Regions from separate parts of the Peribacillus sp. B-H-3 genome, predicted to be linked through region 1. Evidence: predicted binding sites of a transcription regulator. Region 1 holds the regulator's gene; the other holds the start of a gene.
The links. The regulator LexA, encoded in region 1, represses DNA repair genes until DNA is damaged. The targets are predictions, from matches to a motif close to CGAACATATGTTCG.
Positions count from the first base shown of each region.

Region 2: a site for LexA is predicted at 11,264-11,277, ahead of ACN6MY_RS17200 (DNA polymerase thumb domain-containing protein). Genes of this name have one in related genera too.

Region 1 covers NZ_CP183879.1:2,185,195-2,201,702, reverse strand. The annotation lists gene ACN6MY_RS10865 (DUF896 domain-containing protein) at 1-163, opposite strand, end outside; gene ACN6MY_RS10860 (YneB family resolvase-like protein) at 226-879, opposite strand; gene yneA (cell division suppressor protein YneA) at 896-1,207, opposite strand; gene lexA (transcriptional repressor LexA) at 1,364-1,987, shown strand; gene ACN6MY_RS10845 (sporulation protein) at 2,251-2,640, opposite strand; gene ACN6MY_RS10840 (FbpB family small basic protein) at 2,677-2,817, opposite strand; gene ACN6MY_RS10835 (histidine kinase dimerization/phospho-acceptor domain-containing protein) at 3,586-3,837, opposite strand; gene ACN6MY_RS10830 (hypothetical protein) at 3,894-4,181, opposite strand; gene ACN6MY_RS10825 (Ger(x)C family spore germination protein) at 4,459-5,523, opposite strand; gene ACN6MY_RS10820 (GerAB/ArcD/ProY family transporter) at 5,524-6,645, opposite strand; gene ACN6MY_RS10815 (spore germination protein) at 6,642-8,138, opposite strand; gene ACN6MY_RS10810 (L-dopachrome tautomerase-related protein) at 8,288-9,382, shown strand; gene ACN6MY_RS10805 (spore coat protein) at 9,429-9,728, opposite strand; gene ACN6MY_RS10800 (hypothetical protein) at 9,725-9,940, opposite strand; gene ACN6MY_RS10795 (zinc-dependent alcohol dehydrogenase) at 9,958-11,094, opposite strand; gene ACN6MY_RS10790 (spore coat protein) at 11,113-11,481, opposite strand; gene ACN6MY_RS10785 (spore gernimation protein GerQ) at 11,478-11,744, opposite strand; gene glnA (type I glutamate--ammonia ligase) at 12,568-13,902, opposite strand; gene ACN6MY_RS10775 (MerR family transcriptional regulator) at 13,947-14,351, opposite strand; gene ACN6MY_RS10770 (aminotransferase class I/II-fold pyridoxal phosphate-dependent enzyme) at 14,536-15,810, opposite strand; gene hflX (GTPase HflX) at 15,823-16,508, opposite strand, start outside.
Region 2 covers NZ_CP183879.1:3,451,523-3,468,030, reverse strand. The annotation lists gene ACN6MY_RS17250 (ABC transporter substrate-binding protein) at 146-1,138, shown strand; gene ACN6MY_RS17245 (ABC transporter permease) at 1,220-2,230, shown strand; gene ACN6MY_RS17240 (ABC transporter ATP-binding protein) at 2,223-3,017, shown strand; gene namA (NADPH dehydrogenase NamA) at 3,441-4,454, opposite strand; gene proC (pyrroline-5-carboxylate reductase) at 4,552-5,400, opposite strand; gene ACN6MY_RS17225 (MBL fold metallo-hydrolase) at 6,222-7,199, shown strand; gene ACN6MY_RS17220 (SDR family NAD(P)-dependent oxidoreductase) at 7,204-7,995, shown strand; T-box leader at 8,049-8,279, shown strand; gene proS (proline--tRNA ligase) at 8,325-9,755, shown strand; gene ACN6MY_RS17210 (peroxiredoxin family protein) at 9,796-10,335, opposite strand; gene ACN6MY_RS17205 (hypothetical protein) at 10,556-11,083, shown strand; gene ACN6MY_RS17200 (DNA polymerase thumb domain-containing protein) at 11,342-12,598, shown strand; gene ACN6MY_RS17195 (YolD-like family protein) at 12,644-12,979, shown strand; gene ACN6MY_RS17190 (CDGSH iron-sulfur domain-containing protein) at 13,131-13,346, opposite strand; gene ACN6MY_RS17185 (NADP-dependent oxidoreductase) at 13,512-14,447, shown strand; gene ACN6MY_RS17180 (DUF3997 domain-containing protein) at 14,774-15,184, shown strand; gene ACN6MY_RS17175 (iron-sulfur cluster biosynthesis family protein) at 15,247-15,579, shown strand; gene ACN6MY_RS17170 (alpha/beta hydrolase) at 15,829-16,508, opposite strand, start outside.

The sequences.
Region 1 (16,508 bases):
TCACTGTCACGTTTTCTAGGGTATCGGACATTGATTTTCTAAAAGTCTGTAGGTATTCACTTCGAAGCTTAGATTGCTCTTTTGCTTCCTCATTTGTTAAGCCTTCTGCTTTGGACTTCTTTGACAATTCATTAATACGGGCGATTTTTTCTTTCGACAGCATCGTCTCGCTCCTTCTTTTTCTGATACTGTCATGTTATATAAAATCATCGAAAAAAACAAGTTCTATGACTGATTTTCCATCCCTTTTTGATGCTCAAGATAACGGCGGTGGACCGTAGCCTTAGAAACTTTATAGCCAAATCCTCTTAAAGTTGCTGAAATTTCTTCAAAGGTCAGCCCATTCACCCTTAAACGCACAATTTCTTCAACCGGGACTTCCTTTTTCTCTCTGCCGGAAGGATTGCCATGGTTTTTCAGGTTTTTTTCCGGTCGGAACCCTTGTTCTACTGCCCGAAGCATGCCTCTTTTGATTTTTAGATTATGAAGTTTTCTCTGATACTCTTCAACAATGCCGACAATTTCTATAACCATGGCATCAGAATCCGATAATTCTATTTCACCTTCATGTGAAAGCGTGTAAATAGTAATCCCCTCTTTGATAAGCACATGAAAAAGAGCTATCTTTGCATTTCCTCTACCGAGCCGTGTTTCATCTTGTATCAATAAGGCATTTGCTTTCTTATCTTTAATTAAATCGAGAATTTCAAAAATCCCGTCTCTATTCAGCTCATATCCGCTCGCTTGCTCTTTGATAGTGGCACAGACTTCGAAATTTAATTTGTCCGCCAGCTTTAATAATTCTTCTTCCTGCCTGGCAAGAGATGATTCCTGTGAGGATTTTTCAGTGCTGACTCGGCAATAGATCATTGCATTCATTTTTACCCAACCTTTTTTATTGTTCACTTGCCAGGTTACTGACAAGTTCTCCTTTAGTTACTGGAATAATGAGATTGTCCCCCGGTTTAAGGCTGCTGGAGTATATATCATTATGTTTTTCTATCCAATCAATGAATTCAATTTTTGTCAAATCTTTTGTTTTATATTGATCAGCTATCTTCCATAGCGTGTCACCCGATTGCACAGTTACTGATTGATAGGATTGGTTGCCATCGTTAGTAAGATTCATAGAATAAATTAATGAAAGAACAAAAACTAAACCTGCTAATAATAAAGTATAAGAATGCTTTTTGACTAGGCTTCTCATAACAATCTTCCCTTCAAATCGAATATTTGTTCGCTGGTTATATCAACAGTATAATACGAACATGTGTTTTTAGTCAACAAAAATTCGAACTTATGTTTGTATCTCTTAAAACAGCATGTTATAATGAGACAAAGGATTTTGAGAAGAGGTGTGCGTATGACAAAACTTTCTAAACGACAGCAGGATATTTTAGAATTCATTAAAGATGAGGTCCGCAAGAAAGGATATCCGCCTTCCGTACGGGAAATTGGCGAAGCAGTCGGTTTGGCATCCAGCTCGACTGTCCACGGGCACTTATCACGCCTGGAAAGCAAGGGATTAATCCGCAGAGACCCAACTAAGCCAAGAGCTATTGAAATATTGGAAATGGAAGAAAGCAGCAGCATTCCAAGCAGCAAGGTTGTGAACGTTCCTCTCTTGGGAAAAGTAACAGCAGGATTGCCGATTACAGCTGTTGAAAATATTGAAGAATATTTTCCGCTTCCTGAAAGCATGGCCTCACATGATGAACAGGTATTTATGCTTGAAATTATGGGTGAAAGCATGATCGAAGCAGGAATACTAGATGGCGACTACGTTATCGTTAAACAGCAAAGCACTGCAAACAACGGGGATATCGTTGTTGCTATGACTGAAGAAAACGAAGCCACTGTTAAACGATTTTTTAAGGAAAAGGATTTTGTCCGTCTTCAGCCTGAAAATTCTTCGATGGACCCTATCATTTTGAGAAATGTAGCTATACTGGGGAAAGTCATTGGCCTTTATAGAAATATCCATTAAAGAGCGCATGTTATTGCGCTTTTTTTTAATATATGCTGATATATTCATAGATAGAATTTCCTTTTTATTAAAATAATTACTTCCTGCCCCAGTTTTTCTGCACATCATTTTCCTGATGGCATATTGGAAGATTTCAGGTTATTTACCTGGCATTTATATTAGCAAAAAAAAAACCACAGCCTTTAAGAGACGTGTGGTGCCTGCACTGTATTGTTAAAATGGCTTCAAGTGTTAATAATCTATTAAATTATTTTTAATTTTGATTAACCGATTATCTTGATTCCGTCTTGATCCTTGCTTTCTATTCCTTCATCAAATATCAGCCTCGTCCTGAAAAAGTGAGATGTTGTTTGATCCGAGGGTTCTATAGAGACCGGAAGCTTAAACATGAATGGAAGGTTATGAATACTTTCCGGTTCTATTATTCTTGATGTTAAAATGGTCGAAGATTCAATGATTTTCTGTTTTTTTTCATTTTTACTAACCTGGATAAAGCTGCATTCAATACGTTTGAGCTGCTGCTCTATCGTGCCTCCTTTGATTACAAATTCTCCATATACCAGCTCTTCCATCATATATGTGTTTTTTTCTAATACCAGATCAATATTTGCTGCACCAATACCTAACATAGACATATATTTTCTTAAGATCATGAACACCCATTCCTTTGTTTGTTTTTTTAACAAGTCTTATGTCGCTTTATTGATATTTAATTTTAAGTATTTATCCTCTACTCTTTTTTCTATTTTTTCTTTCAACACTTTATCTTTCATAAGTTCTCTTTTGTTTTTTTCCACTAATTCCCTCATGGAAATTTTCTTTTTTTTCATTTGGACACCCCTCTTTTATTTCTCTGAATGTCACCCTTAGGATTTAATCTGTTTTAGTTATTAACAACAGAAAAAGCCTTTACCATTATAATGGTAAAGGCTTTTTCTCATAAATAAAGACCTTTACCAAATTGGCAAAGGTCTCGCTAACAGCATCAAGCTGCCAGCAAAGCCGGGAATGAATTCCGTAATGACGACTTTGCTGTAAAAGCTACTCCCCTTCAGGAGAACGATTCATTTAATTATCTTAAGTTTACTATATTTAATAGTTAATGTCAATGTCATACCCAATGAATAACAGTTCTCTTTCAATCAGTCATAATCAGATTTCTGCCAAATAGGCAGGATGTTTAGTTAAGACTACTGATTTAAACGTTTATTAAATCAGCATCTCTAAGAAATCAGGTTTTTGATACTGCTAGAGTATTTAATCGAGCATGCCCAGCCGTTCAGCGCTGTAAAAAGAACCCGCAGCAGCCAAAGTGAATACTGTTTATGTGCTTTTAAGTTGTGCACGCTCAAGGATGTATCAATGTATATTTCTTAGAAATCAAATTTATCAGTCACATTTTCATTATTTTACATCACAAGAAAAAGACATTGATGACCCACGAATTATTAACATTATAACAGCCATGCCATTTTGGCAAAAAAAACCTTGACACCGAAAGCGCCATCGTCGTATTGGAATGATCACGCTGTCATCGATCGTAATATTCTTCTTCTTGGCCATCGGATTAACAATCTTAACGCATTCCTGGAGAACCGTTAGAAGCTCAATTTCATAATGGCTATCTTCAAGTTGCCCGTTTCGATGCGTGATAGATCCAGTACTTCATTAACCAACTCCAGCAAGTGTCTTCCTCCATTTAGTATTTCCTGTACAAAATCATACTGGGTACCCGTCAAGTCCTCTTCCAATTCTAAAATCTGGGCAAATCCCAGTATGTCATTCAGCGGCGTCCGGAGCTCATGGCTCATTTTTGATAGAAAGTCGAATCGCGCATTCGCTTGGGCCAACTTTCTTTCCTGCTCTTTTTGCAGTGTTATGTCCGTACATATCCCCACCACTTGAGCTACTGACCCTTGATTGGCCACAGGCCGGAGACGGGTGAGGTATTCTTTTCCGTGTATTTTGCATTCCACATACTCTCCATTCCAACCCATCTCACAATGATAACTTGAGCCAGATCAGGAGCATCCTTATACATGTCAAAAACGGTTTTTCCGGTAATCTCCTTGTCCCATGGATTTGGTCCAGCAAGACCCCTTGTGCAAACGAATAGACAAATTGTTGGTTTCTTTTTGAATATAAATATCATCACCTTGTCTTCACAATTTACCTTAGATACATACTCTCCCATGCGTACACCTCCCCCACGCCTGTTTTTAAGGGTTTTATCTTTGTAAGCGTTTTCTCAATCTCTTATAAAATTGCTTCTCTGGTTGTCTAATCCATATCATACCAAAGACCTATTTCATCATGGTCATTTCTAAGCCAGCATATAATAAATGGGTATATCAAAAAAAGCGCCTAAAAAGCACCTGAAATTTGGTAGTCGAGATCAATTCCGTGTGGATTACTCGTTTTGGATTAATCTGTCTTTTGCTCCAAAATTTTATGTGTAAACCTTATTAAAATTACAAACTTAGCGGTTCTATTTTCACCGAGTATTTCACATGAACCTTCATCTTTTCATATTTGTCCAGCCATACCCTTCGTGTCATTGGATGAACCAAGGGAGAGAGCGTATGGGCTCCCACTTCCAGCGGTTCTATCTTTAACCTTTGTGTTTCCTTTACAAGCCTCACGGTTTCCCGTTGAAAATAAGACTCGATATCGTGGATCAACCTATTCATTTCAGTTCGACTGAGTATGTTTCGGTGTCCTCGGTATTCATCAATTCTTCCCTTTAGCTTAACATGAATGGTTAACGTTTTGAATTGATCATCGACCTGCATATGAACCTTTGAGCGTACCTGACCCAAGGAAACATTGAGATGTGGGATGGGAAGATTCTTTAAATAGTGGTCATTGGCAATGAGCTGAAACATTTGGTCTTCCCTTTTGTTAAAGGAACCCACATACTTATTTTCATTAAATAAAGCAGTTCCTTCATACGTAAAATTATCTTTGTCTGCCTTAAATAACGGAAGCACTGGATCCGAATAAGGAGAGTAGACCTTTTCCATAAATTCATGCAAATTGACGATGCTCATTTCCCCTTGATTTCTTCTTTCATAATGCCGGAACATCCGGTAAAGGGAGTAATCCAGATTCTTCTCCACTTTGCTTTCACTTTCTAAAAAATCTTCAAAGCTTCCTCTGACCAATACAAGAAAAAGACGCGGAGATACATCAGGATCAGAGAGGATCGTATCAATTAACGAGATGATTTCTTTTTTTGCCAGTTTTTCATTAATGATCAGCATGCGAAGTTGGCCAAGCTTCAATTCCCGATAAAACTTCAGGTTAAATTCTTTTTTCCCCTGCTTTAATAAATCCACATTCAGTGTAAACAGCTTTTTTTTCTCATCAGTAACCGGAGGGACGAGGGTCGTTATTTTCATTTTGCCTCCTTCACCTTGATTCAGGGACCAAAACGTGACGGGAGCAATCTCCTCAACAGTATTGTCTTCAACAAAAGGTGATGAACAGCCTGATAAAACGAGGAGGATACAAAGGATGAACAAAAAAGACTTCATCTAAGACTGCCCCCTTTTCCATTTCATTGCAATGGCAAGTACTGAAGGAACCAAAAGGTAGGTTATTGCACCCAGCCATAGCTGAAGTGTTACCCATACATTTAATTCCTGTCCTTCCCTCCAGTACCAACCATTAATGACTAGCATACAAATAAAAACGGCAATAATACTTCCTAAAAAGCCCTTGCGATTCGTCTCGATGTTTATTCTCCCTGAAACGATTCTTATTGCTCCATACAAACATAATAAAAAAAGGGCAATCAAATAGAGAAAATAGATCATGTTTAGAGAAATTAATATAAGATCCACCCTTTCAAAAATGGGTGACTGCAGATAGCGGATCATGTTCACAACCGGGAAACTCATCTTCTCCAAGTATGTTGAACCATAATATAGAAGACAAGCCACAAACAGAAAAAGGTATTCAAAGACTGACAGTGCATTGCCTATACTCATTCCCCTTAAAATCTTTTCCTTAGGGCCGATCCAGGGGCCGAGGCAAACTAAATACTCAGGTCCAGAGAGGGCAGACCAAATCATCAACAGTCCATACCATGAAGGAAGTGAACTCGCCACAGGCACCAACGGATACAAATGATGAGTTTCGGCAATCGGCGGCAAAAAATATGGAATATAGACAAGAATCACCCATATCGTGGCAAGAAAACCGATGATGGACAAGCGAATCGTTTTCTCCATCCCTTGAAAAGCGATATAAAACCCGGATGCCATCAAGAAGAAAATAAGCCAGCTCGTCTTCATCGAGGGAAACATAAATTGGTGGACAATTTCGACATACCCCAAAGTGGTCACGATCACTTTAATTAAAATGAAAAAAAAACCCAGAAGTGCAAAGAATCGGACAAGCTTTTCGCTAAATAGTTGGACAAAGCCACGATAACCTAGAACAAAATAATTTGATGTTAAATATTTGGACAAAATCAAAAGATTGATCTGCGAAAGAAAACCCACTCCAAGGATCCCTACCATCATATAAGGATGGACCAAATGTTTGGGCAAAATTAATACATAGTACAGCATTTGCATCCGGTTCACCATGGCAAAGATATAACCGCTTCCCATAACAGCAGTTCTATCAAACAAGCGAAATCTGCTGCTCATTCGCTCCCCTCCCCTTTAGAAACCCGCCATTTTTTCACCGTCTTCAAATATTCCGGCCGCAGCTTTGCCCATGGCAATGGTGCGCGAACAAAAAGATCTTTCCAATCTCTCCAGTAAAGCGGTGCAACCGGTGCAAAAAATGGCTGTTTTAAGGAAGAAAGACCATTCAGATGAGCGAGCAGAAGAATCAATCCAAAGGCAATCCCCAAGATCCCCAGAAATGATGCAAGAATAAGAATCAAAAATTGAAGAACGGTAGTTGCTTTTGTGACTAAATAATTCGGCACTAAAAATGATGCAATCGCCGAGATTCCCACGAGAACAATCAACACATTGCTGGCAAATCCCGCTTCGACAGCAGCTTGTCCGATAACAATACCACCAATAACTCCAATAGTCTGACTCGTTTTTGTCGGCATCCGTAAACTCGCTTCTTTAATAATTTCAATGATAACCAACATGATCACTGATTCCCAAAATGGGGTGAATGGCAGTTTGGTCCGTGATTCCGTGAGTACATACAGAATCTGGAGCGGAATCATCTGATAATGATGAGTGGTTAATGCGACATAAAGAGGAATCAAAGTGATCGCTATAAAAAAACTAAAATAACGAAGGGTCCGTAAAAAACTCGCAATCACCCAGCGATGAACATAATCTTCAGGAGATTGAAACAGATGAAAAAAGGTAATGGGGGCGATGAGTGCAAAAGGTGTATCATTTAGCAAAATAATGATCTTGCCAAGCCCCAGTGAAAAGGCGCATGAGTCCGGCCGATCCGTCTGCATAAACTGTGGAAACAAACTGTGCGTATGATCTTCCATAAAAGCGGAAAGATTGGAGGCCTCCAAAATCAAGTCAAAGTTAACTTTAGAGATATTTTTCCGTGCAATTTCGACGATATCCGGATTGGCAATTCCTTCAATATACAGCATCTGAACCTGGGTTTTGGTATTCGAACCTGCCTGGAATTTTTCTGCTTTTAGCTCAGTAACAGGCAGACGCCGCCGAATCATGAACATATTCTGCTCAATCCTTTCCGTAAAGCTGTCTTTTGGCCCGTACATTATTGTCTCAACTTCTGAATTTTCGATTGCTCGGCTGAGCGAATTCTCCAGTTTTACCTCCCACCATTCATTATTCTCTTGATCATGGATGAGAACAGCACCAAACATCATGTGTTCTTTGGCTTCTTCTATTGAATGGATTCTTAAAACGCTACAGGTGGATATACCCTGAATAAACGGCTGATCCTTGGTCAGGAGAAGTGGCTGAATAACCGCCTCGTTCAGTCTCTCCTTGTCAATTAGCGTTTGTATGTAAACAAGCGAAAAAGAAGCACCGTTGTTTGTTTTCCTCTGTTCGATTTCAGCATCATCCATTTTTGCTGTTACATTTTTTAATAATTCAAGTGTCACATCTTCATGCGTAATCCTGTTCTTCTCTTCATTTTTTTTCTGAATGGCTGCTGCCCTTTTCTTTTTACGGAACATCAATACATACCACCTGACCGAATACCTTAATAATAGCTTCTGCATTTATTATGTTCAGGGGAATAGATTTTAACCAAAGAATAAGCAAGTGTTCCGTCAATGTTTTTTGCCAAGCACAAGAAAAACTGCATTCAAATCGGATGAGGGGGATGAATTTTATGCTGCCAATGGAAAAATATTTCGGTAAGTTTGAACTCGTTCATTCATTTTATGGGGCTATGCCTACAGGCGTTACCGAGTCAGAAACCGGGCGTATTTTCGTGTGCTTTCCGAAATGGGGAGATGACGTAAAATTTACGGTGGCGGAAATTGCAGGGGACCAATTGCAGCCCTATCCAAATTTAGAAACAAATTTGGCTAACCCGGCAAACGATGCTATGTCATTTATCAGTGTCCAAAGTGTAGTGGCCGATGGAAGGGGAACACTTTGGGTATTGGATACAGCAGCACCCAATTTTTCTGAACCAATTAAAGGGGGGGCAAAACTGGTCGCTGTTGATTTAAAAACAAATACAATCAGAAATGTGTATACCTTTACAGAAGAAGTAATCCTGCCAACCACATATTTGAATGATGTTCGCTTTGATTTTCGCGTAGGAAAAGCCGGTTATGCCTATATTACAGATTCATCCTCCAAAGGCCCAGGAGGGATCATTGTTGTGGATTTAGATACCGGAAAAGCATTCAGACGGTTAAGTGGAACCCCACCTACATCACCCGATTCCTATCTTATGCCAAAAGTAGAAGGTAACATACTGATGAACCGAAATATAGACGGCTCCATTTCTCCCTTCCAACTGGCGTCTGATGGTATCGCGATATCTGCAGATGGTAAGACATTATTTTTTTGTCCATTAACTAGCCGTCATCTGTTCTCCATTTCAACAAAAGCCCTGAGAGACAGAACAATACCGGAGAAGGACTTACTTTTCCGTGTGGAGTATAGGGGAGAAAAAGGGGCATCTGACGGAATGATCACCGGAGCGAAAGGAAACGTCTATGCAGGGGATTATGAAAACAACAGCATACGAAAGATCATGCCGAACGGAAACATGGAAACCATTGCACATGACCCGCGGATTTTATGGCCGGATACGTTTTCGATTGGTCCGGATCAATACCTATATATTATTGTGAACCAATTACACCGGCAGGCCCGGTTTCATTATGGAAGGGATCTGCGAGAAAAGCCGTATAGTTTGCTTCGCATACACATAGATGAATTGCCTGCTCCTGCATACTGACAATAAATAAGGAACAGTTTATTCGATAAACTGTTCCTTACATGATCTATAGTGTTGGCAAATCCAAAGCAGTCTTCATATTTGTCAAGTTCAATTGGATTTGCTCGTTCGTATCCCAAGCGTGATACCATCCCTTTTCCACTATATAACCGGAAACTTGTTCATGCATCTCAATAGCTTCATCCAGATGCCGAGTTAACATTTCTTTGACTTCAGGTGTTCCGGCTTCCGTAACAGCCATGGCGTAATTTCTAATTCCACTTTTTGCCGCAATCAATAAGTCCATCGCAACAATCTGGTCGGAAAGTGCATCCATTCCTGTTAAGTTTTCAATGATTGAATTCAATTGTACTCAGCTCCTAACGATTGCTTTGCATTAGATAAAACAGAGGTATATTCTTCTAACTGTCTGGTGGAAAGATCAATGTCTTGCTGCATAATTTCCTTTAGCCTTGAGTCACTAACCAGCGCTTTCATTGTTTTAGATTTGGTTAAACAATTTGTTTTAAAAGCAGCCATTTCTTGAACCTCAAGAACTTCGTGTAAGGCATAGTTCATTTTTCAATCCTCCTTCCTCAAGGTTTCAAGACGACTTTTATACAATCATCCGTTTTGGTGTCAAAAATCTCATAGCCACGCTTTGCTTCACTGAGCGGCAGGACATGGCTGACCACATCTCCCGGATCAATCTTTCCTGTAGAAACCAGTTCAAACATATAAGGCATATAGTGAATAACAGGTGCTTGTCCTGAGCGAATATTTACATTGCGGTTCATAATATCTCCAAATGGAAAACCGTTATATTTCCCCGCATAAACGCCGGTTACCTGGATATTGCCACCTTTTCGGACGGCCTGGGTCGCCATGATAAATGCACCCAATGCACCACTGTGAAGTTTTAATCCGCTGGCAAGAAACTCCATATCGGTCATTTTTCCGTCCATACCAACAGCATCAATGACTACATCCGCACCGCCCTTAGTGATTTCCTTCAAGTATTCTCCACAATTTTTATGATCTTCAAAGTTCACAATTTCAACTTTGTTTGTCCGTTTTGCATGCTGCAAGCGGTAATTCACATAATCGACTGCAATCACCCGCTTCGCCCCTTTTAGCCAGCAAAACTTTTGTGCAAAAAGTCCCACGGGACCGCATCCCAAAACGATAACGGTATCCCCGCCCTTTACGCCCGCATTATCAACACTCCAAAAACCAGTGGTCATCGCATCCGCAATAACCGCTAACTTTTCATCAGGTTCCTCGCAGGTCTCCGGGATTTTAAAATGAGTAAAGTTGGCAAAAGGAACTCTCAAATATTCCGCTTGCCCGCCTGGGTAACCGCCAGTTGTTCCGGAATATCCGAAATAGGCTCCCATATCTCCATTATCATTTGAATTGTCGCATTGACTTTCCAAATTGTCTTTACAGAAACGGCATTCACCGCATGCGATGTTAAATGGAATGATTACGCGGTCTCCCTTTTTTACTTTAGTCACTTCAGGACCAACCTCTTCAACGATTCCCATCGGTTCATGTCCAATGACATAGTTCTCTTGCAGGTTAGGGATCATACCATGAATTAAATGCAAATCAGAACCACATATCGCTGTACTGGTTACTTTGATAATCATGTCATCTGGTTTTTCAATCTTAGGGGCTGGCACTTCTTTCACAACAACATTTTTTATCCCTTGATACGTTACCGCCTTCATACTATATAACCTCCAGTGTTAATGTTCATCAGGTGTCCGATCGAACATGCCCTTTCGATTGGTTTCAACGGGAAACAGGTTCATTTTGCCAATCTTAATCGTATTGTTGGCCGAAAGCTGATCCAATTGATACTGTTCTGTTAGTTCGTAAGGATGGAACCATTTTTTTTCAATCATCAAATCAGATATTTCCTGATGCATCGCAATGCCCTGCATCAATTGTTTTCTTAATGCAGCTCGAACATCAGGTGATGCGGATTCGGTTAATGCTACAGCTATGTTGCGAACGCCTTCCTTGGCACGAAGAAGAAAGTCCATGGCAAAAGTGGTGTCTGCTAGTTCAGGCATATGCAGCGAGTTTATCGGGTCCAAATAATCATTATTCAATGAATGGTTCCTTCCTTTCCATTAATGATGGGGGTTGGGCGATTTTGAGGAACAGGAGCTTGAAAAGGTGCTCTTTCATAGATGGACTGCAATTCAGTCAGATCTTGTATCGATTGTGTAACATCTTTTTTCATTAAATTCCTAAGATCATCATCAAAGGCCAGTCCTTGCATTAATTTAGACTTGGCGATACAAAGCGTTTTAAAGTTAATGGCCTCATGTAAATCCAATGACTCATGGGCAGCCAATTTTTGTTGGCTCATTTTGATTTCCCTCCTTTTTTATCCTTAATACAGTTGTATTGTTCCACACATAGGATTAAGTATGCTAAAAATATTTCTTACAAAGACCAATTTTTTATAAGGAGAGTAAATTCAACCTGAAAAACCGCTTTATCTCCTGAAACATAAAGATAAAGTGAATTTTTCATTTTTTGACTAAATCACATTATTAGTATTATTTTGATTTCATCCAGGTTTATAATCATAGAAAAAAGAGATGAAAAGTTTCAGGTGGTTACAATGAGAAAATGGTTATTACAATTACGATAGAAAAAAAACATGTTTCCGGGAGAAGTCGTATCCGCTGCTTTTATCGACAGGAGCTATTACTCCCAAATTGAATCAGGAAAAAGGATCCAAGCCCAGAAATCTCCAGAAGACTGACTAAGCTTTGATACGGCACGGCTTTACTCGAACTATATTATTGAGCCTTTTAATGAAGTTCTATCCTCCTCAGCTGTATCCATTGCCCACTGCGATTTGCAGCTGCGGTACATATGGACCTTTAATCCTCTTCTGATTACGATGCGCCCAATTTTATACTGGAAAGAGTGATGATGAATTAATCGACCATTCAGGCTCCAATAAGAATAAGAGACCAAAAAATTGCTCTCTTGAATGACTTATTCTCTTAACACATCTGTTAGCATTACTAAAGTGAATTATGTTTGGCTTGTTAAATAAATTAAATCCATTAAATATTGGTGGTCAAAATGTGGTCAGTTAGCATTTTGACAATAAAACTGACCACCAAAACAACAAACAAAAACCCCTTAACACAAATTGGTGTCAAGGGGTTTAGGTATTAATACATGCTCATATACTGTTCGCGTTCCCATGGGTGCACTTGAGTGCGGAACATATCCCATTCAATTTCTTTTGCTTCGATGAAATGTTCAAGCAAGTGTTCACCAAGAGCGGAACAAATCACTTCATCTTCTTTCAGCTTTTCAAGTGCTGCATAAAGAGTAGCTGGAAGGTCGATGATCCCTACTTCTTCACGCTCTTCTTTTGTCATCACATAGATATTGCGGTCTACTGGGGCTGGCGGTGTTAATTGGTTTTTAATACCGTCCAGGCCTGCTTTAAGAAGTACAGCCAGTGCGAGGTATGGGTTTGCAGCCGGATCGACACTTCTTACTTCAACACGTGTGCTGATTCCGCGAGAAGCTGGAATACGGATTAGCGGACTGCGGTTTTTAGCTGACCACGCTACATAACATGGTGCTTCATATCCAGGCACAAGCCGCTTAAATGAATTTACTGTAGGGTTGGTTACCGCAGTAAAGTTTGGAGCATGCTTGATGATTCCTGCTATAAATTGCTCTGCAGTTTCACTTAACTCCAGTTTTCCACTTTTATCATAAAAAGCATTTTCTTTCTCTCTGAATAAAGAAACGTTGCAGTGCATACCAGATCCATTTACACCAAATAAAGGCTTAGGCATAAAGGTTGCATGCAATCCGTGTTTGCGTGCAATGGTTTTTACCACAAGCTTGAACGTTTGGATGTTGTCGCAAGCAGTAATGGCATCCGCATATTTGAAGTCAATTTCATGCTGTCCAGGTGCCACTTCATGGTGTGAAGCTTCAATTTCAAAGCCCATTTCTTCAAGCTCAAGCACGATATCACGACGGCAATTTTCACCAAGATCTGTAGGCGCTAAATCAAAGTATCCGCCTTTATCATTCAGTTCCAGAGTAGGTTCGCCGGATGCATCGAGTTTGAATAAGAAGAATTCCGGTTCTGGTCCAAGATTGAAGCTTGTGAATCCTAAATCTCTTGCTTCAGCAAGAATTCTTTTTAGATTTGCACGGGGATCACCCTCAAAAGGTGTGCCATCTGTATTATAAATATCACAGATCAAGCGTGCCACTTTACCTTTTTCAGATGTCCAAGGGAAGATTACCCATGTATCCAAATCAGGATATAAGTACATGTCAGATTCCTCAATACGGACAAATCCTTCGATAGAAGATCCATCAAACATCATTTTATTGTCCAGAGCTTTTTCTAATTGGCTGACAGGAATTTCAACATTTTTAATCGTTCCCAATATATCCGTAAATTGCAGACGGATATATTTTACATTTTCCTCTTTTGCCAAGCGGCTAATGTCTTCACGTGTAAACTTTGCCATTGTCAAATTCCTCCTCAAGTCATATAAAGTAAGATTTATTTAAATTAATGAAAAAAACGGGACATATCGCCTTGCCTGAGGCTTGTGCGGTATTTGCCGCCGTGAGTCAGTTCTGCTCTAAGGAGTTTCCTTAATTCTTCATCACTTAAATCGCGCTTTGGTTTTTCATCTTGATTGATCATTTCTTTTTGAAACTGGGCTTCTTCTTTAACTGCGAATATTTTTTTAATTCCTGCAAGATTGACACCTTGCTCTAATAGTTCCTTAATTTCCAGGAGCCTGTCGATATCATTTAGCGAAAAAAGACGGCGGTTTCCTTCTGTTCTGTCAGGAGTGATTAATTGGTGCTCTTCATAATACCGAATTTGGCGCGCAGACAACTCCGTCAGCTGCATGACAACTCCGATTGAAAATAGAGGCATAGAACGCCGAATGCTGTTGCCGCTCATATTTCGGATCCTCCTTGATATTCTTCATATAGATATCATATTATATGTAAGAAAAAATGTCAAAGAAATGTTATGTTTTCTAACATGAGTTTTAAATTATGTTTCGAAGTATTTTCCTTAAAAAGATTAAACACCGGCAAGGGGCCGATGTTTAATCTTTTTATTCCGGATTATGTTTCTTCATTTATTTTTCGATATTCAGCAGATTTTTTTCGATTAAGAAATCTGCAGCTGTGAGTACAGCAATTTTCACATGTGAGTATGTTAGTCCTCCCTGAACATAAGCCACATAAGGAGGCCTTATTGGACCATCTGCAGATAGTTCTATGCTTGCACCCTGAATGAAGGTGCCTGCAGCCATAATAACATCATTTTCGTAACCTGGCATATAGCTGGGATATGGCGTAACATGGGAATTAACAGGCGAAGCAAATTGTACAGCCTGGCAAAAGGCAACCATTTTGTCTTTATCATCAAATTGCACAGACTGTATCAGGTCCGTCCTTTTGGCATCCCATTTAGGATAAGTATTCATCCCCAGTTTTTCAAGAAGCGCTGAGGTAAACATAGCCCCTGTCAAAGCCTGTTCAACCACATGGGGAGCAAGAAAGAAGCCCTGATACATTTCCTGAAGGCTGTATAAGGATGCTCCTGCCTCAGCACCTATTCCAGGGGAGGTAAGACGGTAAGAACAGGCCTCCACCCATTTCTTTTTCCCGACAATATACCCTCCAGTCTTGGCAAGGCCGCCTCCGGGATTTTTGATAAGAGAACCAGCCATCAAATCTGCTCCAACATGGCAGGGCTCCATTTCTTCCACAAACTCCCCGTAACAGTTATCTACAAATACCACAAGATCTGGATTAATGTTTTTAACAAAATCAATCATTTCTTTGATTTCGCTGATAGTGAACGAGGGCCTTGTAGCATAGCCCTTGGACCTTTGAATTCCAATCATTTTGGTTTTTGGAGTTATTGCTTTCCTGACTTCCTCATAATCCACTTTACCTTCTTCATTTAAAAGAACAGTATTATATTCGATATGAAATTCCTTCAGCGATCCAGTTCCATTACCCCTTATACCCACAATTTCCTCTAAAGTATCGTAAGGTTTACCGGTAATATATAGAAGCTCGTCTCCCGGCCTAAGAACACCGAAGAGACAAATGGAAATAGCATGTGTTCCAGAGATGATCTGTGGCCTTACAAGCCCTGCTTCTCCTCCGAAAACTTCTCCATATATTTCTTCAAGTGTGTCTCTGCCCGCGTCATCATATCCATATCCTGTTGAAGGGATAAAATGAGAATCACTTACTTTGTGCTTTTGAAAGCTTTGCAGCACCCGAAACTGATTGGATTCAGCTCTATTGGCCGCTTCATGCTTCAAGGGAGCTATTTTTCCTTCCATTTCATCTGCCAGGTTTTGCAGGATGCTTCCGTTTTTCAGATGTTGATACATGATGTTTCTCCTTTATTTTGCATATTTCTCCAGCTGGCCGGTCAAAGGATGGTCTTTTAGGCTATAGCCTTTGCATTCATATTGTTCGTCTTCTTCATGAAACAAAAGAGAGCGCAGGATACTTTCATTCTTCAGCTGTGATAAAAGTCTTCCTTCGCTAGAAGGCAGGTAAACATGATAAGGCTCCATCTGGCCGATCACGGTTTCTTCAATGGATGACAGTACTGATTTTAAATCATTTTGATCAAATGCGCTAATCACCAATGATGTTTCTTTGGAAAGCGGCATGAAATCAGGATGCTGCTGATCACGTTTATTATAAATGGTAATCTGCGGGATATTATGAACCTCTAAATCAGCAAGAAGATAATTTACTGTTTTTTCATGATTAAAATAGTCCGGGCTTGATGAATCCACTACATGCAGCAGGACATCCGCTTCTTTCACTTCTTCAAGTGTAGAACGGAATGCAGCGATTAAAGATGTTGGCAGGTCCTGAATGAAACCGACTGTATCCGTCATCAGTATGTTGAATCCGCTTGGAAGGACTGCCTTTCTTGTCATAGGATCAAGTGTGGCAAATAATAAATTCTCCTCAAAAGATCCCGCTTCTGTCAGGCGGTTGAACAAGGTGGACTTTCCTGCATTGGTGTAGCCCACAATCGCTGCCTGAAAAGCCTTATTGCGTTTTCTTCTTT
Region 2 (16,508 bases), 1.3 Mb from region 1:
GGGCTGACAGATGGATTGGAAAAGAAAATAGTTATTAAAAAATTCTAAAAATTTAAATAAATTCATTGAAATGAGGTTTGCTCCGCGATTATAATTTAAACATAACAGCGATAAAGAAGAATTTATAACTATTGGGGGAAACGGAATGAAAAAAAGAATGATCTCCGCGGCAGCGGCCTTGTTATGTACGGCAGCATTCTTATCGGGATGCGGAAGCAGTACAAGCTCAAATGGAAATGAAAGCGGGAAAAAAGAGGAAGTGAAAATCGGAGTCACCCAGATTGTGCAGCATCCATCATTAGATGAAGCGTTCAAGGGATTCAAACAGGCGTTAAAGGATAAAGGGGTAAAAGCTAAATATGATGTGCAAAATGCACAGGGAGACCAAAACAATAACCAGACAATCGCCAATAATTTTGCAGGAGATAAAGTAGACCTGATCTTTGCAAACTCCACCCCGAGTGCACTCGGTGCCCTAAATGCCACAAAGCAGATCCCGATTGTCTTTACTTCGGTGACAGATCCTGTAGATGCCAATCTTGTGAAATCCATGGATAAGCCAGGAGGGAATGTTACCGGAACGACGGATACTCATCCAGACGCCATCCCAAAATCCATTAAATTCATAGGAGATGAGCTCGGCGCTAAAAAAGTTGGGACCATCTACAATTCCGGAGAACAAAATTCAGTTGTCCAGGTAAAAAAGCTTAAAGAAGAAGCAGCTAAATCGGGCATCAAGGTTGTTGAATCATCTGTGTCCACCTCTGCTGAAGTCAAACAGGCGGCTGAATCGCTGGCCGGAAAAGTGGATGCCCTGTACATCATTACAGATAACACTGTCGTATCTGCGCTTGAATCTGTCGTTATGGTCTCAAAAAGCAAGCATCTGCCGCTATTCGTAGGAGAATTGGATTCTGTAAAACGCGGTGGCTTTGCTGCCTACGGATTCAGCTATTATGACATTGGATATGAAGCAGGCATTAAGGCTTCGGAAATCTTGAAGGACGGAAAAAAACCGGGGGACATACCTGTTGACTATCCTCAGAAATTGAAACTCGTAATCAATGAAAAAGCAGCGGGAGATATGGGAATTACAATTAAGGATAGCTGGAAGAAAGAGGCCGAAATCATTAAATAATCATAGAACACGCCGTAACACATTTCGTTCTTCTTTCAATATACTGTTTTACTTTGATTTTGCGGCGAAAGGGGGAAAAAAATGCTTATATTATTCAGTTCGTTTGAGTCAGGAGTTATTTATGCAATCATGGCTTTAGGCGTTTACCTGACCTTCCGGATTCTTGATTTTCCCGATATGACAGTCGATGGCAGCTTTGTCACAGGAGCTTCTGTCTCAGCGATTATGATTGTCAACGGATATTCCCCTATTACAGCAACACTGGCTGCCCTGGTTGCCGGATTTGCAGCAGGTACCATAACAGGTCTCCTTCATACAAGAGGAAAGATCAATCCGCTGTTATCCGGGATTTTAATGATGATTGCTTTGTACTCTGTAAACTTGAGAATTATGGGGCGATCCAATGTTCCTCTTTTATCAGAGCAGACCATCATGACTAATATCAGTGATATGTGGACTAAAACCGGATTGGATGCTTTGATTAACTCTGCGTTTACTGCCATCGGCCTTGGAGATAGCCTTCCTGGGACCTGGTCCATTTTAATCGTGATGCTGATTTTGGCTGTTGTTATTAAAATAGGATTATCCTCTTTTTTGAAAACGGAAATCGGCCTTGCGCTTCGGGCGACAGGCGATAACGAGGCGATGGTGAAAAGCTTTTCTGCTCACACTGGGAATATGAAGGTGCTTGGGCTCGCTATCGGAAACGCTCTGGTTGCATTTTCCGGTTCACTGGTCAGCCAGTATAATGGCTTCAGTGACGTAGGGATGGGAATTGGCATTATCGTGATAGGACTGGCATCCGTGATTATAGGGGAAGCCATATTTGGAGCTAAAACTATCGGGAGGGCCACATTGGCTGTTATCGGGGGATCGGTTGTTTATCGCCTTGTGGTCTCCCTGGCTCTGCAAGTGAAGTTCCTTCAAACTGGGGATGTTAAGCTAATTACTGCCATTATCGTAATAGGGGCTTTGGTCCTTCCGCAAATATCCGGCTACCGCAAGAGAGAGAGCAGGAAGAAAAAACGCCTGGAGGAACTGAGGCTAAGCAAGCTTAACAGCAAAAATAAGGGCGGTGAGGAGTTTGCTTAAGCTAAACGGAATATATAAAGTGTTCAACGAAGGCACTCCTGACGAAAAACTGGCGCTGGATGACTTGGAGCTTCACTTGGATAAAGGGGAATTTATCACGGTGATCGGAAGCAATGGAGCAGGGAAATCTACCTTGATGAACATGATTTCAGGAAAACTTCTTCCGGATGCAGGCGAGGTTTTTATTGATGGACGGGATGTTACAGGCACTGGGGAGCATATCCGCTCAGCGATGATAGGCCGTGTTTTCCAGGATCCGATGACTGGTACAGCTCCTAATATGACCATTGAAGAAAACCTGGCCATCGCCTATGGCAGAACCAAGAAAAGAAGCCTTGGATTCGGCGTTAATAAGAAAAGGAAAATATTTTTCAGGGAAAAGCTGGAGTCTCTCCACCTTGGACTTGAAAACAGGATGGGCGCCAAGGTTGGATTATTATCCGGCGGAGAGCGCCAGGCTCTTTCACTATTGATGGCTACCTTTACTGATCCCAATATCCTGCTTCTGGATGAACATACCGCAGCGCTTGATCCATCCCGCGCAGAGCTGGTTACTTCTCTCACAAAGAAAATAGTCGAGGAAAATCAGCTGACGGCATTAATGGTGACACATAACATGCAGCAGGCGATAGATCTTGGGAATTCATTGATCATGATGGATAAAGGCAGAATCATTTTCCAGGCAAGGGGCAAGGAAAAACAGCATCTTACCATTGAGAGGCTGCTCCATGAATTTCAAAGCATTAAAGGCGAGGGCATGCTGAATGACCGTGCCGTATTAATTTGAATAACCAATACCCCCCCGTTCATTCTTTGAACGGGGGGTTTCTGCGCTTTCTATGCTTTCTATTTGGGCGCTTTATGCTTTCCGAAGGCCCCAAGGAAGGGGGTCACTAAGACGTTGCCGCAGGATGCGGCGTTCTTAGTCTTTGATCCTCCGAACAGGCGCTTGCACTTTTTATTAATCCAGCTTCTGCGCCTAGCCTCTCGAGGTCATAAGTCACATAAGAATTGAAGGCAAAGAGCGCCTTCTATTCTTATACGCCTTATGCTGGTCAACGCTGAACAGGCGCTTGCGCTTTTTATTAATCTAGCTTCAGCGCCTAGCCTGCTGTGCAAAAGATGTTATGGCCTCAGAAGGCAAAGAGCGCCGTCTAAGTCCATAACCCTATTTGCTTCGCAAGCTGACCAGGCGCTTGCGCTTTTTGTGTTACCAGGCTCTGTCGTATTGTTTTGGGCTTTCTAGTTCGGCTTTTAGTTCTTCGGCTGCTGTTCTTGGCCAATAGGGGTTTCTTAGTAATTCGCGTCCTATGAAGACGACGTCTGCCCGATTGTTTTGCAGGATTTCTTCTGCTTGTGTGCCTGTAGTAATCAGGCCTACTGCTCCAGTAGCCAACTCTGCGCCATGCTTGATCGTTTCACTGAAAGGAACCTGATAACCGGGATATGGGTTAATTGGAGCAGGAACCACAGCTCCGGAGCTGACATCGATTAAATCTGCGCCTTCTTCTTTCATCCATTTAACCATTTTTGTATATTGTTCTGCAGTCATTCCGCCTTCACTGTAATCATGCGCAGAAAGGCGCACAAATAGCGGGCCGTTCCATACTTCCCTGACTGATGCAATGATTTCCTTCAGAAAACGGTAGCGGTTTGCTTCTGAGCCGCCGTATTCATCTTCCCGCCTATTGCTTAAAGGAGATAAAAACTCATTAATCAGGTAACCGTGAGCAGCATGCAGTTCAATAACTTCAAAACCTGCTTTTGCCGCTCGGTCTGCTCCGTTCCGGAAGGCAAGCACTGTTTTCTGGATATCTACCTTTGTCATTTCTTTTGGCAGTTTATAGTGCCCGCTGAATGCAATCGACGATGGTGCAATAATTTCTTCTTCATCCTGTGCTTTTCTTCCAGCATGGGCAAGCTGGATCCCGATTTTTGCTCCTTGTTCTTTTACAAGTGACACAAGTTCGGAGAGGCCGGCGATTTGATCGTCATTCCAGATTCCCAGGTCCTGGTTCGTGATTCTGCCCTGTTTTGTCACAGCGGCGGCTTCTGTAATGATTAAACCTGCCCCGCCGACTGCACGGCTTGTATAATGGGTCTTGTGCCAGTTTTGCACAATGCCATCTTCTTTACAGGAATACATGCACATCGGGGACATGACAATCCTGTTTTTTAAAGTTACATCTTTAATTGTATAGGAAGAAAAAAGTTTTGCGCCCATGTTACCCATCTCCTTTAAATAAATGAAATAATATACATGATTAAGTATATCAAGCTACAAAGGGTATATCCAAAATATTGGCTGAGGAAGGAATGCTTTAGAGGCCTGTTTTCCCTGCATCCTCAATTTCCTGTGAAATCTGCTGGCCCATGCGTTTGGATTGCTGAGCTGCTTCAAATATGCATGCTTCAAAAGCTTCCTGTACCCGGTATTCCGCTAAAACCCTTAATCCGGCCTCGGTCGTTCCTCCTGGCGAAGTGACTTCCTTCCTTAGCTCAATAGGGGATTTGTCAGACCTTTGCAGCATTTCCGCTGCTCCTATTAAGGTTTGGACAATCAGGGATTTCGCTGTTGCTTTTTCAAGCCCAAGAACCCCGATAGAAGCTTCCATCGCCTCGGCCAGGTAATAAATGTAGGCCGGACCGCTTCCGGAAAGCCCGGTCACAGCGTTTAACTGGTCTTCCTCAACCATTGCTACGGTGCCTATTGTTTCAAAAAGAGTGATTGCCTCATCCATTTCTTTGTCATGCGCAAAGCGATTGGCTGTTAGAGCTGTTGCCGATTTACCCACGGCTGCAGATGTATTGGGCATTGCGCGGACAATGGCCATATCTTTTCTCAGAATGCCTTCAAGGCTTGAAGTATGAACCCCTGCAGCTACAGAAATCAGCAGGGTGCTTTTTTGGAGGTGGTTTCTTGATGCCAAAAGTGCTGCATGCACATCCTTTGGCTTTACCGCCAGCACAGCTATGTCTGCATCCGCTAATAAATCCTGTTTTGATTGTGTGGTGTGAATCCCGAATTCCCGAGCAAAATATGAGAGTCTATCTTGATTGGAATTATTGCCTGCATAAATTTCCTGGGGCTGATATTTTCCGCCTGCAAGCATTCCTGCAATAATGGCTTCTGTCATGGACCCGCTTCCGATAAAAGCGATTTTCCTCATATTTCCCATCTCCTTAGATTAGTGTTATGGCTCAATACCTTAGGATAATTTCCTCATAGCTCTTTTAGTAATGTGGACCTCAGCTGGCGCCAGGATTGAAAATCATCAAGATTAACCGGGACAAATAAAAAGACCTCCCGTCCAATAAAGGACGAAAGGTCTGGCTTCCGTGGTACCACCTTTTTTCATCTTTCCCAGGGGAAGATGCAGCTTAAGATCCATTAACGCTGGAATGTACGTCAGTTTTTGCTGAAAGCTATAAGGTAGGTTCAGTGTCACAGAGGGCGGTGAAGCCTTTCAGCCTAATTGAGCTTCACTCTCTTTCGCCATGCGGCATCTACTGGCCTTAATCAATGCCGTGCTATTTTTAGTTATTAGTGATTATGGAGCATGTACAATCAGTTTGTCAATAATTAATTTTTCTGAAAAATCCCAGAGGGAGGAGATGCCAAATATGAATGACAAACGCTGTTTAAACAGTTGTAACCCAGCCATTTCTGTGCTAAGGCAGGTTATACAGTTATCCCGTGCTATACATAGAATGCCTTACAGACAGGATCTTTGCTACATCACACACCGCTGGCCCTTGCTTTCAATAAAAAAAGTTATGTGAAAATAATGACAATTTCAGATTATCAATGATAAACTAATAACATGATGGTCCATTTATAATTCGGCTCTGTTAATGATCTGTTCATGCTGATGCTGGATTCCACTGGAAGATCCGGGGGCTCATGCAGCTAAAATTGGCAGCGTTTAATTAAATGACGCTGCATGTTTATATAATTATCTATTTAAATATAACTTTATAAGGGGTATGTATGATGGTCGAATGGATTGGAAATATTGCTAAATTATCGCTTCCGACTCCCTATGCCGTGGGGGATGTGAATGTGTATGTTGTTAAAGGAGATGCATTGACATTGATTGACGCAGGCTCCAGGACCGAGGAATCCCGTTCTAGCCTGATCCGGCAGCTCGCAGAACTCCGTCTTGAAATGAACGATATCGAGCAGGTGCTGATTACTCACCACCATCCTGATCACGCAGGGGGGCTCGACTTTTTCACAAAAGATATTAACATTCTTGGCCACCTCTATAACCAAAGATGGTTTGAGATGGATGAGGACTTTATTGAGCTTCATGACCAGTTTTATAAAGATTTTTCCCGTGAAATGGGCATACCAGATGAAATGCTTGGCTACATAAATGATTACCGGAGCGCAGACCGTTCCATTACCAATAAGAAGCTTACGTCATTTTTGGCAGAAGGAGACGATCTGCCAGGACTTCGCGGCTGGAAAATAATAGAAACTCCAGGACATGCACAAAGCCATTTGTCCTTCTATAAGGAAAGTGATGGAATCATGATAGGCGGTGATCATCTGCTCGCGAAAATTACGCCAAATCCTTTAATGGAGCCGCCTTTTAAGCCAGGAGAAGAGCGTCCTAAACCTCTTTTGCAATATAACAGTTCTCTCGAAAAGTGCCTGGAGCTTCCAATTTCGCTGGTATATACGGGACACGGCGAAGAAATCAGGGATGTGCCGGCAGTGATACAGTCAGGCAGGATACGGCAGCATGAGCGTGCAATGAGGGTCAAAAAAATGATAGAGGCACATCCATCTTCAGGCTTTGAAATATGCAGGCAGCTATTTCCCAAAGTTTATCAACGAGAGCTTGGACTCACCCTGTCAGAGACAGTAGGGCAGCTTGATTATCTGGAGAGTTTAGGAGAAATTGCGCATGACAGCTCTTCAAGTGTTATGATATATGCAATCAACCAATTGCAGAGGTGAAGAAGTGAGTAAAATACAGGGAAAATGTGTGGTAATAACAGGTGCATCAGGCGGAATAGGAAAGGAAATTGCCAGGCGTTCTGCAAGTCTTGGGGCAAAAGTTGTCCTGCTTGCAAGGAACTATGATGCGCTTTTGGAATTAAAGGAAGAATTAATTAAGGGGTATGGCACTGAAGCATATGCCTATCAGCTTGATGTAGGCGATTCCGGTAAAGTCGGGGAAGTTTTCCGTGAAATTTATGAAAATGCGGGTGAAATAGACGTTCTTGTAAATAATGCCGGATACGGAGTATTCAAGGAAGCGGATGAAACGGATATGAAAGAAACTGAAGCTATGTTCCGCGTGAATGTTTTCGGGCTGATGGCGGCCACTCAAATGGTCCTTCCAGGTATGAAGCGGCGCCAAAGCGGGCATATCATAAATATAGCTTCACAGGCAGGGAAAATGGCCACTCCGAAGTCCAGCCTTTATTCTTCTACCAAATTTGCTGTCCTCGGATATTCCAATGCTCTTCGAATGGAGCTGAAGAGGGACCATGTTTTTGTTACGACAGTCAATCCGGGGCCAATCCAGACCAACTTTTTTAACATTGCGGACGAATCCGGATCATATACGAAAAATATCGAAAAATTCATGCTGAATCCCCAGTATGTGGCAATAAGGGTGGTAGGGTCCATGTTTACCGGCAAGCGGGAAATTAACCTTCCGGGATGGATGAATGCCGCCAGCAGACTGCACAACCTGTTTCCGAAAACCGTGGAGACTATTGGGAAAAGGGCCTTTTTTAAAAAATGACATACGGTCTTGACATTGACGGGCTAAAAATAATATAGTACTAAAAAACTGATAATGAAACGTTAAAGAAGGATTAGTAAAATATAAGGTGCCTATTACAGAGAGGGAATATAAAGCTGAAATATTCCTAAGGGACCCATTTGAACCTGCCTTCCAAGTTCTGCTTCGGGCCGTATGGCGAAGAGGCAGCGGATAAATCCGTTATCCTTCTTAAGAGCATGAAACGCTGTTTTTTTCGGTGTTTTATGAATAAGGGTGGTACCGCCAAAGCCTTGGTCCCTTTCTTGGGAGCAGGCTTTTTTTGCGTTTATAAAAATGAGGTGAAAAGAATGAAAAAGGAATTTGTCAAAGAAATTACGCCCATGGGCGAGGATTTTGCCCAGTGGTATACCGATGTTGTGACCAAAGCCGACTTAATCGATTACTCAAGCGTCCGCGGATCCATGATTATACGTCCGTACGGGTATGCGCTTTGGGAAAACATTAAAAATGAACTGGATATGCGCATTAAAGAAACAGGACATGAAAATGTGTATATGCCGTTGCTGATACCTGAAAGCCTTCTGCAAAAGGAAAAAGACCACATCGAAGGCTTTGCTCCTGAGGTAGCCTGGGTGACGCACGGGGGAACAGAGGAGCTTGCTGAGCGCCTGTGCATCCGTCCTACCTCTGAGGTGCTATTTTGTGAGCATTACAGCAAAATTATTCATTCCTATCGCGATTTGCCTAAGCTTTATAATCAGTGGGCAAGCGTAATCCGCTGGGAAAAAACGACCCGGCCGTTTCTCCGGACACTGGAATTTCTCTGGCAGGAAGGACATACCGCACATGCGACGGACGAGGAAGCACATGAAGAAACCACAAGAATGCTTGATGTGTATGCATCTCTTTGTGAAGAGATTCTTGCCATACCGGTGATTAAGGGGCAAAAAACAGAAAAAGAAAAATTTGCCGGCGCAAAGTTCACATATACCATTGAAAGCCTGATGCATGATGGCAAGGCTTTGCAGACGGGCACCTCCCATCACCTTGGAGACGGTTTTGCGAAAGCTTTTAACATTCAGTACAGTGATAAGTCCGGTGCTCTGCAATATGTGAACCAGACCTCATGGGGACTGACTACACGTGTGATTGGTGCTCTGATTATGGTGCACGGAGATGACAGGGGGCTGATTATTCCTCCCAAAGCAGCTCCGGTACAGCTGATGATCATCCCGGTTGCCCAGCATAAAGAAGGAGTGCTGGATTTTGCTTATCATCTGAAAAACAGGCTTTCTAAAACCTTCCGCACGGATATAGACGCCAGCGATAGATCGCCAGGATGGAAGTTCAATGAACATGAAATGAAGGGCATTCCTCTCCGGCTGGAAGCAGGGCCGCGTGATATTGAAAAAGGACAGGTGATCCTTGTGCGCAGGGATACTGGCGAAAAGTCTTTTATTCCGATTGATGATGTTGAACAGAAAGTGGCAGAAACACTTGAAGATATCCAGAAAAGTTTATATGAAAGAGCGTTAAAGCTGAGGGAAGAAAAGACCTCCTCTGTGTTAACGATGGAGGAATTCAAGGAAGTGTCCGCCGCTCATCCGGGATTCATCAAAGCGATGTGGTGCGGAAGCAGGGAATGCGAAGATAAAATAAAAGAAGAAACCGGAGCAACCTCCAGATGCATTCCGTTTCAAAAAGAAACCCTTTCAGATAAGTGCGTTTGCTGCGGCAAAGATGAAAAACACATGGTCTATTGGGCAAAAGCCTATTAATAATTCAATGCGGGAAAGCTGAAGACTTTCCCGCTCCTTATTAGAATCTGTCCTGAGTCAGTTCCGCCATTTTCTTTTCATCCATAGGCCCGATCATAACACTCCTGATCATCCCGTTTTTATCAAGGATATACGAAGTCGGAATCGTATAGACTTTATACAGGCTTCCGATTTTTCCATTTTTATCGAGTGCGATTGGAAATGTCATGTTGTTATTCTTCACAAAATCCTGAACAGCTGCCAAACTTCTGTCATTTGAAGTCAAGTTAACGGCTAAAATGGTAATGCCTCTGTTTTGATTTTTCTGGAAAAAGCTCTGCATTTCAGGGATCTCTGACCTGCAAGGCGGGCACCAGGTTGTAAAGAAGTTTAAAATGACAGTTTTACCCCGAAAGCCGGACAGCTTGAGCTTTTTTCCATTTAACGAGGCAAGCTCAAAGTCAGGGGCCTGATTTCCAGCTTCAAGACCGATGCGGCCCGTCTCTTTTTCCTGTGAAGATAATGCCGCAGTCTGCTGTCCATTAAGGCAGCAGGCAGCGGAAATGATGGCTATAAGGCATATACACTTAATCTTATTCACCGCAAGTCCTCCTTTATTATAAAGAGCTCTAAGCACTTTGCTGACCGGAGAGGAACATGGTACTTCTCTAATCAGAAGACAAGATCAGCAGAGCCGCTGTAAACTAGTCTGTGCATAATGGCTTCTTTTCATGAAAATCCCATTCGATAATTTCCCTGTTTTTTCCATGGTCCTTTTCTGTTATTCTTGTTGTATAGCAGGCGGGAAGAAGGCGGGCAAAATGATTGATTTCAAAACATATCTTATTGTATTAGGGTGTTTTTTTCTTTTTGGATGCAGCCAGCTCCAGACTCAAACAGAAAGTGTGAAAAAAGGGGAAATGGGCTTTATAACAGATCTTCAGGATAAAAAGAGGGTACTGATTAAAAATACATATTATACGGTTTCAGATTCCACCTATCTTAAGGATACGAGCGGGAGAAAGCTGGACTTTAATGATTTGAAAATCGGAATGAAAGTAAAGCCCTGGTACACTGGAAGCATTAAGCATTCTCATTCTCCTCCTGCCAGCACAGAAGCTAAGCTCTTGCTTGTCCAAAACGACGAGGAAAGCCTTCGGGAGCAGCAGGCCGTGCTTTCCGCCATTAAAAAACTGAAAAAGGGGAAGAGCGAACGATTTCTGGTCAGGAATTTTTCTCATATACCTGAGGATAAGGTGTATGTCATTGAAATGATGCGCCGGTCAAATTTAGATACTTCCTTTACAGTAACAGTCAATGCGGCAGACTTTGAAGTCCTTTTTTATTAACGGATACTAGTGCAGATCTTCCTCCCTGAAAAGGGAGTTTTTTTTATTGCTGCCATCCCCAAATCCTATGCCTGCTTGCAGGCTTTCTGCAGAAATATCCCATCATTTTCATGGAAAATTGGATATAACCGGAATGGAAGCTCAAAATGTAGAATTTTGAAGTAAAATTTCCATTGAACACGAACGTATATTCGATTAATATAATGAGTATACTAATGTAAGCGAACGTATATTCTTGTTGTTGGGTGGAGAAAGATCATGGATTACAGATCAATGCCGAAAAAATCTATCATGTGCATCGATATTAAAAGTTTTTATGCAAGCTGCTCAGCTGTCATGCTCGGGCTGGATCCGCTGGAATGCCATCTCGCTGTGGTAGGAAATCTGGAACGCTCCGGAAGTGTGGTGCTCGCCGCTTCTCCCAGGCTGAAAAAGGATTTTGGAATTAAGACCGGATCACGGATGTTTGAAATCCCTGATGATCCCCGGATTATCCTGACAGAGCCTAAAATGGCGGTATATCTGAGGATGTCTACAGAAATTACCCGCTTGTTCCATCGATATGTGCCAAAGGAATCCATCCATGTGTACAGTGTCGACGAAAGCTTCCTGCAGGTGGACGGCGCCATGCCGCTGTGGGGGGATGCCAGGGAGATTGCCGAAAAGATAAGGAATGACATCGAACGGGAATTCCAGCTTCCATGTGCAATAGGGATTGGTCCTAACATGCTTTTAGCCAAACTTTGCCTGGATCTTGAAGCCAAGAAAAAAGGCATCGCCGAATGGTCATATGAAGATGTAAAAACAAAGCTCTGGCCCGTTTCTCCCCTTAACGAAATGTGGGGAATTGGAAGACGCCTTCAAAAAACCTTAAATGGGATGGGCATCTTTACAGTGGGGCAGCTTGCCAATTATCCGCTCCATTTGCTGGAGGAAAAATTCGGCATTATGGGCAACCAGCTTTACCATCATGCATGGGGGATAGATCTTTCTGAAATTGGCGCACCGATCATGGAGGGGCAGGTGAGCTTTGGAAAAAGCCAGATTCTTCTTCGCGATTATAAGGAAGAGGAAGAAGTGAAGCATGTGATGCTTGAAATATGCGAGGAGGTCGGAAGGAGGGCCCGGTCTTCACGCAAAGCAGGCAGGACGGTGAGCCTCGGGATCGGCTACAGCCGTGAGGAATTCGGAGGAGGCTTTCACCGGTCGAGATCCATTGATGAACCAACAAACATTACGATGGATTTATATGAAATCTGCCTGGAGCTTTTCCGGGAAAATTATGTTTCCAAAACAGTACGGAGCATATCCGTTACCTTATCCAATATCGTCGATGATAATGAAATGCAGCTGACATTGTTTGATTCATCACGCTGGAAAAAGAGGGACTTGGCCTATACGGTTGACCGTATCCGGAATAAATACGGCTCAAAAGCACTGCTTCGGGCTGTCTCCTATACAGCAGCTGGAACGGCTGTTTACCGCAGCAAGCTTCTTGGAGGCCATAAATCATAGTACAGCAATTATGAAAGATGCAGGATTTGTCAGGAGGGATATGCAGTGATTCGAGATCGCGGAAAGATTAAATGGACATCAATGATGCTTCCGGAGCATGTGAAAATGCTTCGGGAGTGGGAAAAGGAGGATACCTACGAAGAACAGGCTGCCCTGGATGAGCAGCAGCTGGAAGAAATGAACATGGTGATGGGAGAAGCCATGGAAACCGGAAGGACGGTAACCATCACCCATTACGGCAAACACAGATATCAGCTTTTGATCGGCACCATACATTATTACAATGAACCCGGGCAAAAGCTGCATATAGTAGACCGGTTTCAGCAGACTCACATAATTGGGATCAGCCATATTGCAGATATAAGATTTACGGAAGAATGAGTTTACCGCTTAACAGGCAGTAAAACGAGAAGGTCAAAGATGGCTGCACGCAAAGCCCGATTGGCCAGCAGGACATCAGCGGGGAAAATGCCCTTTTGCTTCAAGAAAAAAGAATAAGACCGCCCGGAAAAGAGACAGTCTTAAAGGCCGATCAGGTTTCGGTTTTTACGCGCACACTGGACTGGAATTTCCCTTTGTGGGAAGCGTCGCAGAAGGGCATATTCTTTGAAAGCCCGCAGCGGCAGAGCGAAAAGACTGGTTTCGTTTCAATTACATTGCCTTCGCCGTCCAATAGCTCAATATCTCCTGTCACTTTCAGGGAGCCATTATCGTTTACTTTAATTTGAACCTTTGACAAATTTATCACCTCTTTTCATAATCGTACCGGCAATTGGCCTTTTTTACAATACAGGATGGAAAAATTGGTGCACATGCTTTTGCCGGCATGCTCAAATGTTTTGGCATGCAGACAATAGGAAATAAATAGTAGTGTAGGAGAAAAAACAAAATCAGACATAGCGGGTGATAATTGATGAAGGCGATTGTAATTGAACAATATGGCGGAAAAGAACAGCTGAAAGAGGCAGAGATGAAAAAGCCGGAAGCAGGAGAAAACGAGATCATCATTAAGCTTGAGGCGACCTCGATCAATCCGATTGACTGGAAGCTGCGTGAAGGCTATCTAAAGGAAATGCTTCCATTTGAATTTCCGATTATCCTTGGCTGGGATGCGGCAGGGACTGTCGATTCTATCGGATCGGGTGTAACAGATTTCAAGCCCGGGGACAGGGTATTTGCAAGGCCGGCTACAACAAACCGCGGAACATATGCGGAATATGTGGCCGTTGATGATATTCTTGCAGCGGAAATTCCGGATAATGTCAGCTTCGAAGAGGCAGCATCGATTCCGCTGGCCGGTTTGACAGCATACCAGGCATTATTTGATTTCGGGGAGGTAAAAGAAGGCGATAAGGTTCTGATCCATGCCGGGGCCGGTGGCGTTGGATCCCTTGCCATTCAGCTGGCAAAGAATGCAGGTGCCTATGTAGCAACTACAGCGGGAACCCAAAATGTGGAGTTCATGAAATCTCTTGGTGCGGATGAAGTGATTGATTATAAAAAACAGGATTTTGATAAAATCCTGCATGATTATGACTTTGTACTGGATTCCATGGGCGGAGAAATTCAGGAAAAAAGCTTTTCTGTTCTTAAAGAAGGAGGGAAAATGCCTTCCTTGGTCAGTGAGCCTGATAAAGAACTCGCTGAAAAGAAAAAAATCAAAGCGGCTTCCATATGGCTTAACCCTAACGGCCAGCAGCTAGAAGAATTGGCGAAACTGATGGAAGAAGGAAAGCTGAAAGCCATCATTGGCGAAACATTCCCATTGAGTGCAGAGGGTATCCGTAAAGCTCATGAGAAAAGCGAAAGCCATCATGCCAAAGGGAAGATTGTCATTAAAGCAAATTAATAAGCGGCAACAGTATAGAAAGATAGAAAATACGGCAAATGTTTAAGAGTGAAGAGAGGCCCTTTCATTAGATCGGGCCTTTTTTATATGCTGCAAGAACAATATGTAATGAAGATAATTTCTTACTGCGTACTTGCTATTTACCTTGACAGGAATACGATTAGTTTGCCGCATTGTACTTTTGCAGAGAATTAAATAAGTTTAGTAATATTAAAAAAGTTAATTTTGTTTTATTGATATTATTGTTATTTTTTGGAATGTGCATTATATTTATTTTGGTAATAAATTTCCAAAAATTATGAGTGTAATTATTGGAAGGAGATTTCATGAAGAAGGTTATTTCAATTTTATTTTTATTGATATTATTAACAGGCTGTATTGGACCTGGACTATCGGATTCTGAACATAAGATTACTGAAAAATATTGGCTGATTAAGAACGGCAGAAATAAATCTATCTTAGTTAAAAAAGTAAATAGTTCGGAATTTAAAGAATTTGAAATTCTAGTTCCCGATACTGTTATCTCAACAGCCGTACATAATGATTGCATTTTTGCTAAGCAGCAAAATTACAGTTTGGAAGAACATAAGCTGGATAAATTTCGAAACTACTATTGGATCATATCAATTTCTTCAGAACATGTTGTCGGACCTTTGAGCCTCAAAAAATTCACCTATATTTTAAATGATCTAGAGATAGGTTCTGAGGTTAAATGGGTAAATAATAATATGCTGTGAAATGTAAGAAACTGAAGATATACTTATATAATATATGATATGTCTGTGCTAGGAGGTGCATTATGAAGATTGAATGGACAGAGGCAGCCATGAAAAAGATCCAGGAAAAATTAAATGGAACAAAAGGACTTCTCAAGCTTAAATACGATACGGACGGCTGCGGCTGCGTGGTCAGCGGCGTTACGGCACTATGGCTCGTTGATGAAATTGATGAGGAAGACCTGAGAGTGGAAACAAGAATGGGAGATATTTATCTGGAAAGATCCAAAGTGATCTTTTTGGACGAAAGCATGAAAGTCGACTTTTCTCCTGAGGCAAATAGCTTTATGCTGAAAACATCAAATGAAATCCTTAACCCGCGGCTCGGCTTCTATAACCGTACTGCAGGAAAATAAAAGAAAGCGAAGGCTCCGGGGCAGGAACCTTCGCTTTTTTAATTAAGGCTTTTTTCTTAAAGTTTTGATGAGTTCTATGATGCGATCTCATATTAAATGAGGTTGATTGGAGCGAAAGGTGCGAGACTCCAGCGAAATTAGCGGGAAGGTGAGACCCCGCAGGCATTGCTGTGGAGGCTCACCGCCAGCCCCGCGGAAAGCGAGCATCCTGGAGCGGAAATCAACCCCCTGTTCCATAGGAAAACAGCCTTATTTAAAAACGAGTTCTTTTAAGAAATGGTCGATTGCTTCTTGGTATTCTTGGCTATTTTCGTTATAGGATTGGGCGTGTACTCCGTATGGCGCAAGGTAGAGCTGTTTAGGGCCTGTTTTTTCCTGGTACAGTTTTTTTGTCATGTCAGCGGGAATGAATGTATCCGGCAGGCTATGAATAAATAGGATTGGCTTTTTAATGTTTTTGATAACAGAAATCGGCGAAACCTCGCTTGTCCAGTAGCCGTCCCGGATTTTAATAAATGCCCTGCCAATGGGAAGAATCGTCCAGGGTGGAAGTTTGACTTCTTTTTTAATCTGATGCTTCAACTGGTCTTCGAAATCAGAAAAGGGGCAATCGGCAATATAAAAATCACAAGCATCCTCGAGCATACCGGCATACAGCAGCAGTGTGGCAGCGCCCATGGATTCTCCGTGGATTCCAATTGTGATGCCAGGTCCCTTCCGGCTTTTTAGTTCATCCACAACGGCTTTCAAATCGAATTTTTCATAATGGCCGTAGCTGCTCGTTTTGCCCCCGGATTCACCATGCCGCCGGTGGTCGTAAATAACCGCATTGAATCCGCGCTTAAGAAAGATGTTCATATATTTAATAGAATTTATTTTATTTTCAGTAACTCCATGAGAAATAATGATCCATTTGTCTGTTTTGTTCG